Salinivibrio kushneri: one gene and its partner. The protein of the gene in region 1 binds, or shares a complex with, the protein of each later gene. Links are inferred from orthologs where the notes say so. Each region holds a gene or a part of one and is shown in the gene's direction. Other genes may lie near its edges.

Region 1 (4,098 bases):
CTCCGCATTATTCCGCGTTCTACAGGCTCAAAACGAAAAAATCACCTTAATGATGGGCTACATGTTAAGTCATGAAGACCAGCCTACATATCGTTTTGTCACCCGCGCTTTCGGTGCCAGCAGTTTCTCGTACTTGAGCCACTCGCCGCTTCAAAAAGGCGTCCACACGCGCGTAAAGTTGTTTCTCGATTACCCGCCCACCGCGGTTTACTGTTATGGCGTGGTAACAGGGTGTGAGCTTCACCCCGAGAGTGACCAAGACAATCCACATTATGTGATCCAAATCCAGTACACCCGTTTATTGGAAGAAGACCGAGACACGCTCATTCGTGCTGCGTTGCATCATCAGCAGAAACTCTTAAAAAAGCGTGCACGAAACCGAAAACAATCAAGCAGTTAAACTCATGACCCAACAACCGCTCTATGCTTTTACGCTGCCCTCTGGGCCAGGCGATGTTAAACATCTTGGTAATTTATCTGGGGCTGCCTTACCGCTAGCCATTGCCACGCTCACGCAGCAACACGCAGGCCCGGTGTTTCTTTTGGTACCGGACAACCAAACCGCCGTGCGTTTGCAGCCCGCCATTCGCCAGTTTACTCAAGGCCATTGCGATCTCTTTCCTGACTGGGAAACCCTGCCCTACGACAGTTTCTCGCCCCATCAGGATATTATTTCCGCGCGTTTGTCTTGTTTGTATCAACTGCCACATCAACAAGATGGCGTCCTGATTGCACCGGCGAGCACGGCCTTGCAGCGTGTCACCCCAAGGCATTTTCTCCATCAACACGCCTTAATGGTGAAAAAAGGCGATATTTTATCGCTAGAAAAACTGCGCGATCAGCTCACCGATGCGGGCTATCGTCATGTCGATCAAGTCATGGAACATGGCGAATTTGCCAGCCGAGGCTCGATCCTCGACCTGTTCCCGATGGGCAGTGACGAGCCTTATCGTATTGACTTTTTTGACGATGAAGTCGACACCATTCGTCAATTTGACCCGGAAAACCAGCGCTCAACCGGCGAGCTGGAGCACATCCAGCTTTTGCCGGCACATGAATTTCCTACCGATGACGCCGCAGTGGAGTATTTTCGTGGCCGTTTTCGCGAGCATTTTGAGGCACGCCGAGAGCCAGAATCCATTTACCAGCAGGTGAGTAAAAAAACCTGGCCGGCCGGGATTGAGTACTGGCTGCCGCTGTTTTTTGAACAAACAGAAACCTTGTTTGATTATTTGCCTGACAATACCTTGGTGTTATCGGTTGGCGACATTGAAAGCGCTATTGATCATTTCCAAGCCGACGTGGCAAACCGCTATGATCAGCGTCGCGTCGATCCGCTTCGACCACTGCTTCCCCCCGATGCGCTGTGGTTAAGTAAAGAGGCACTATTTACCACCCTTAAGCAATACCCACGCTTAAAGCTAGAAAGTGACACCGTCACCGAAAAGGCCGGGCGGGAAAACCTCGATATTACACCGCTGCCAACGCTAACGGTCAACCACCAAGCCAAAGAACCACTCGCCGCGCTGCGCCAGTTTAGTGAGCAATTTAACGGCGACATCATTTTCTCAGTCGAGTCTGAAGGGCGACGCGAAGCCCTGCTCGATCTCCTCGCCCAAGCCAAGATTCGCCCTATGGTGGCAGATGGCCTGCCCGAGGCATTGGCGCAGCCTGGCCGGTTTGGTTTAATCATCGGCCCAGTTGATCAAGGCTTTATTGACAACAGCCGCCAGTTTGCGCTGATTTGTGAAAGCGATATGTTTGGCGAGCGCGCGGTGCAGCAACGCCGCCGCGACAAGCGAAAGCAAAATGTCAGTACAGATGCAGTGATCAGAAGCTTGGCCGAACTAAAACCTGGCCAACCCGTTGTGCATCTTGAGCACGGCATTGGACGCTACCAAGGCTTGCAAACCCTGGAAGCGGGCGGACTCAAAACCGAATATATGACGCTGGAATACCAACAAGGCGCCAAGTTATATGTTCCGGTGGGCGCACTACACTTGATTAGCCGCTATTCAGGTGGCGCGGAAGAGAGCGCACCCGTGCATAAGCTTGGTGGAGAGGCGTGGGAAAAAGCACGCCGCCGCGCGGCAGAGAAAGTGCGTGATGTCGCCGCCGAACTGCTTGATGTTTATGCCAAGCGAGAAACCAAGCCTGGCTTTGCGTTTAGCCATGACAAAGACGCCTATCGCGCCTTCCGGGCGACCTTCCCGTTTGAAGAAACCAGTGATCAGTCACAAGCGATCAACGCAGTGCTCTCAGACATGTGTCGTCCCATTGCCATGGATCGCTTGGTATGTGGCGATGTCGGCTTTGGTAAAACCGAAGTGGCTATGCGTGCCGCCTTCTTAGCGGTCAATAACAGCAAGCAAGTTGCTGTGTTGGTTCCCACCACCTTGCTCGCTCAGCAGCATTTCGAGAATTTCCGTGACCGCTTCGCTAACCTCCCGGTCCGGGTCGAGGTACTCTCACGCTTTAAATCCGCGAAAGAGCAAAAAGCGATTTTGGCCGATTGTGAAGCGGGCAAAGTGGACATTCTGATTGGCACCCATAAGTTACTGCAATCGGATGTGAAGCTGCGCGACCTCGGATTATTGATTGTCGATGAAGAGCATCGCTTTGGCGTTCGCCAGAAAGAGAAGATCAAAGCCATGCGTGCCAATGTGGATATTCTCACATTAACCGCCACACCGATCCCGCGGACGCTTAATATGGCGATGAGTGGCATGCGCGATCTCTCGATTATCGCTACCCCTCCGTCGCGTCGCCTCGCAGTCAAAACCTTTGTTCGTGAACGCGAAGACAGTCTGATTAAAGAGTCATTACTGCGTGAGATTATGCGCGGCGGCCAGGTGTACTTTTTACACAATGACATCGAAACCATAGAAAAAACGGCCAATGAAATCAGTGAGATGATCCCAGAAGCGCGTGTGACCGTGGCCCATGGTCAAATGCGCGAGCGTGAGCTAGAAAAGATCATGAGCGATTTCTACCATCAACGATACAACGTGCTGGTATGTACCACCATTATCGAAACCGGTATCGATATTCCCTCAGCCAACACCATTATCATCGATCGTGCTGACCACTTTGGCCTGGCGCAACTCCACCAGCTGCGCGGCCGTGTGGGTCGTTCACACCATCAAGCCTATGCTTACTTGCTCACTCCGCACCCCAAACGGATGACCAAAGATGCGGTAAAACGGCTGGAAGCCATTGCGTCGCTCGAAGATCTTGGCGCCGGCTTTACCCTTGCCACTCAAGATTTGGAGATACGTGGCGCAGGCGAGTTACTGGGAGACGAGCAAAGCGGTCAAATCCAATCCATTGGTTTCACTTTGTACATGGACATGCTTGAGCAGGCCGTTGAGGCACTCAAAGAAGGCAAAGAGCCAAGCTTGGACGCCCTTCTTAATGAGCAAACCGACATTGAACTGCGCCTGCCTGCACTGCTACCGGATGACTACATTCCCGATATCAACATGCGTTTGTCAATGTACAAACGCATTGCCAGCGCCAAGTCCAATGATGACATCAATGAGCTGCAAGTTGAGTTGATAGACCGTTTTGGTCTACTGCCTGACGCCACCAAGAATCTGCTTCATATCCAGCAGCTCAAGATACGCGCCGCTGCATTAGGGGTGAAAAAGATCGAAGCGAGCGATCGTGGTGGCATGGTCGAGTTTCATGAGGACGCGCAAATTGATCCCGGATTCTTGGTTGGGCTGTTACAATCGCGGCCAGACAAGTATAAATTTGACGGGCCAACCAAAATCAAGTTTGTTGAAAATCTCACTGACCGACGTGAGAGGATGAACTTTATTGATGAGCTGTTGACTCAATTTGCAAGCCACCAACTGGTCGCATAATGGCTTGCCAAAGAAAACGGAGTAACCTGTGAAAAATCATTCATGTCACCCACAAGGCCGGCTAGCACGCTATACCAAGCAGAGCCTTTGGGCGTTGCTACTGATCTCACTTAGCCAGCCGGTTTTAGCTAAGCGACTTTATGATGTCGAGTTGATTGTGTTTAAACGCAACCAAGACCCTGCTAGCGTGGAAGAAAGCTGGCCAGCACAAATCGATATGGGATCGGTA
Region 2 (3,441 bases), 1.2 Mb from region 1 along the record:
AACACCCCGCCGGGTAAAAACGGCGAAGTGCAGATCACCGATGCACTGCTCAAACAGGCACAATCAGGCTGTGTACTGGCGTACAAATTTAAAGGCGAGCGCTTTGATTGTGGCAGCGTGGAAGGCTTTATTGAAGCCACCAATCACTGCTACAAGCACCACTACCTTGGCGGAAGCAACAAAGACGAAGCGACGGTGAAGAATCGTCGATAACGTAAACCGCGTCGGATCGCGTGTTTTTCCCCTTCGTGTAAAGGCTGTGTAAATATACAGCCTTTTTATTTGGTCATGGTCATGTCTGTGCCATACTAGGCGACCAACCAGTGAGCTGACTGAGTAGTAGGATAATAATGGACAATATCGACGTCAGAGGCGCGCGCACGCACAACCTCAAAAATATCAACCTCACCATCCCTCGCGACAAGCTGATCGTGATTACCGGCCTATCTGGCTCGGGAAAATCATCGCTGGCCTTCGACACCCTATACGCTGAAGGCCAGCGCCGTTACGTTGAATCCTTGTCAGCGTACGCACGTCAGTTTCTTTCCTTGATGGAAAAGCCGGATGTTGACCATATTGAGGGCCTGTCGCCTGCCATCTCGATAGAGCAAAAGTCCACGTCGCACAATCCACGCTCAACGGTCGGCACCATCACTGAAGTGTACGACTACTTACGCTTACTTTATGCGCGTGTCGGCGAGCCACGTTGTCCCACTCATGATGTGACCTTAGCGGCTCAGACCATCAGCCAGATGGTCGATAAAGTGCTTGCACTGCCGGAGGGCAGCAAGCTGATGTTGCTCGCACCGATCATCAAAAATCGGAAAGGGGAGCATGTTAAAACGCTTGAGAATTTAGCCGCTCAAGGGTTTATCCGTGCAAGGATCAATGGTGAAGTGTGCGATCTATCCGATCCGCCGACACTTGAACTGCAAAAAAAGCACACCATTGAAGTGGTGGTCGATCGCTTTAAAGTGCGCAGTGATCAACAGCAGCGTCTGGCCGAATCATTTGAAACCGCGCTCGAACTCACCGGCGGCAGCGCGGTGATCAGTTGGATGGACGGCGAAGGGGAAGAGATCATTTTTTCTGCCAACTTTGCCTGCCCACATTGCGGTTACAGCATGCAAGAGCTTGAGCCGCGCCTGTTCTCGTTCAATAACCCAGCCGGCGCCTGTGGCACCTGTGACGGCTTGGGAGTGCAACAATATTTTGACCCTAAACGCGTGATTCAAAACCCAGCGGTTAGCTTAGCGGGGGGCGCGATCCGAGGCTGGGATCGACGTAATTTTTATTACTTCCAAATGCTGCGATCGCTGTCTGAGCATTACGGGTTTGATTTGGAAGTGCCATGGCAAGATCTCTCCGGCACCATTCAGGATATCCTCTTGTATGGGTCAGGGCCAAAAGAGATCGAGTTCAAATACGTCAACGATCGGGGCGATATTCGTGTACGCAAACATCCGTTTGAGGGGATCCTCAACAATATGGAGCGTCGCTATCGCGACACTGAATCCAACGCCGTACGCGATGAACTGGCCAAATACATCGCCACTAAACCCTGTGCCAGCTGCGGTGGCTCACGCTTACGCCAAGAAGCCCGTCATGTGTTTATCGACGGCCACAATCTACCCGAGGTTTGTGAGCTGAGCATTCAACAGGCGCTGGATTTCTTTGAACAACTGACCTTAACCGGACAGCGCGCCAAAATTGCCGAAAAGGTGATGAAAGAGATCCACGACCGGCTGCGGTTTTTGGTCAATGTGGGGCTTAACTACCTGAATTTATCGCGCAGTGCCGATACCCTCTCTGGTGGTGAAGCACAGCGTATTCGACTAGCCAGCCAAATTGGCGCGGGCTTGGTCGGCGTGATGTACGTCCTGGATGAGCCTTCTATTGGCCTGCACCAGCGTGACAATGCCCGTTTGCTTGACACCTTGGAGCACCTGCGCGATTTAGGAAACACCGTGATGGTGGTCGAACATGATGAAGATGCCATACGTGCGGCCGACTACATCATTGATATTGGCCCGGGGGCCGGCGCACATGGTGGACAAATTGTTGCCGAAGGCAGTTTAAAGGACATACTCGCCAGTGAATCGTCACTGACAGGTCAGTATCTAAGTGGTAAACAAGCGATTGAGGTGCCTGCACAACGCATTGAGCGCGACCCGAGCAAAATGCTGACTCTAAAGGGGGCGACGGGCAACAACCTGAAAAACGTTGATCTCCACCTGCCTGTCGGGCTACTGACCTGCGTGACGGGCGTGTCGGGCTCAGGCAAATCAACGCTTATCAACGACACCTTCTTTAAAGTTGCCCACCAGCAATTAAACGGCGCGACCACCGCTGATCCAGCGCCTTACGAGTCGATTGATGGGTTGGGACATTTCGACAAGGTGATCGATATTGACCAAAGTCCTATTGGCCGTACCCCACGCTCAAACCCCGCCACTTATACGGGGATCTTTACCCCGATCCGTGAGCTTTTCGCCGGTACCCAAGAGGCGCGAGCACGCGGGTATAAAGTCGGCCGTTTTAGCTTTAACGTGCGCGGTGGACGCTGCGAAGCCTGCCAAGGTGATGGCGTGATCAAAGTGGAAATGCACTTTTTACCCGATGTGTATGTGCCTTGTGATGTGTGTAAAGGGAAGCGTTATAACCGTGAAACACTCGAAGTGCGCTATAAAGGTAAAACCATCGATGAAGTGCTGGAGATGACTGTCGAAGACGCGCGTGCGTTTTTTGACGCCGTGCCCGCTATCAAGCGTAAACTGCAAACATTGATGGATGTCGGCTTGAGCTATATTCGCCTTGGCCAAGCCGCCACCACCTTGTCAGGCGGCGAAGCGCAGCGTGTAAAACTGGCCCGTGAGCTGTCTAAGCGCGATACCGGTAAAACGCTCTACATCCTCGATGAACCAACCACGGGGCTTCATTTCCATGATATTCAACAACTGCTGAATGTCTTACATCGCTTGCGCGAACAGGGCAACACTATCGTGGTAATCGAGCATAATCTGGATGTGATAAAAACCGCGGATTGGATCATCGACTTAGGGCCAGAAGGCGGTAACGGCGGCGGTGAGATCATCGCCCAAGGCACGCCAGAAGACATCGTCAATGTGGTGGGTAGCCACACGGCTCACTTCCTGAAACCTATGTTGGAGCGATAATGACCTCAGCGCTGCCGCAGAGTCGTGTGATACGAAAGCCGCTAACAACCCCATTTCTGCTAGCGTTAGCGGCCTTGTGGTTAATCTGCTTACCACTCTACTCGGTATCTCTCCCGCTGGTGGGCATACGCCACCCTGCGGCAGCCTTATCACTACTGACCTTGGCGTTTACCTTAGGGTTTGCCTGCCTGGAAATCGTGCGTCAACATACCTGGCGTGCAAGCCGACTGACCTGGATGCTCGGTTTGGCAACAGGCCTGGCGAT

What was found. Proteins that work in one complex are often made in the same cells at the same time.
Region 2: the proteins of mfd (region 1) and uvrA are in contact, whole or in part, in a crystal structure (PDB 4DFC), measured with the Escherichia coli proteins. The link is inferred for Salinivibrio kushneri from one-to-one orthologs.

The regions. Positions count from the first base shown.
Region 1 is NZ_CP114588.1:1,514,671-1,518,768, forward strand. The notes cover bases 43-4,069. They hold mfd (transcription-repair coupling factor), read left to right. Parts: upstream 43-404; coding sequence 405-3,869; downstream 3,870-4,069. Other genes in these bases: N8M53_RS07115 (PilZ domain-containing protein), read left to right, coding at 43-400; N8M53_RS07125 (peptidoglycan binding protein CsiV), read left to right, coding at 3,898-4,069. Outside these bases: more of N8M53_RS07115, read left to right, coding at 1-42; more of N8M53_RS07125, read left to right, coding at 4,070-4,098. UniProt on the Escherichia coli protein: Couples transcription and DNA repair by recognizing RNA polymerase (RNAP) stalled at DNA lesions. Mediates ATP-dependent release of RNAP and its truncated transcript from the DNA, and recruitment of nucleotide excision repair machinery to the damaged site.
Region 2 is NZ_CP114588.1:282,729-286,169, reverse strand. Bases 7-3,376 are described here. They hold uvrA (excinuclease ABC subunit UvrA), read left to right. Parts: upstream 7-350; coding sequence 351-3,176; downstream 3,177-3,376. Other genes in these bases: N8M53_RS01445 (Wzy polymerase domain-containing protein), read left to right, coding at 3,176-3,376; galU (UTP--glucose-1-phosphate uridylyltransferase GalU), read left to right, coding at 7-213. Outside these bases: more of galU, read left to right, coding at 1-6; more of N8M53_RS01445, read left to right, coding at 3,377-3,441. UniProt on the Escherichia coli protein: The UvrABC repair system catalyzes the recognition and processing of DNA lesions. UvrA is an ATPase and a DNA-binding protein. A damage recognition complex composed of 2 UvrA and 2 UvrB subunits scans DNA for abnormalities.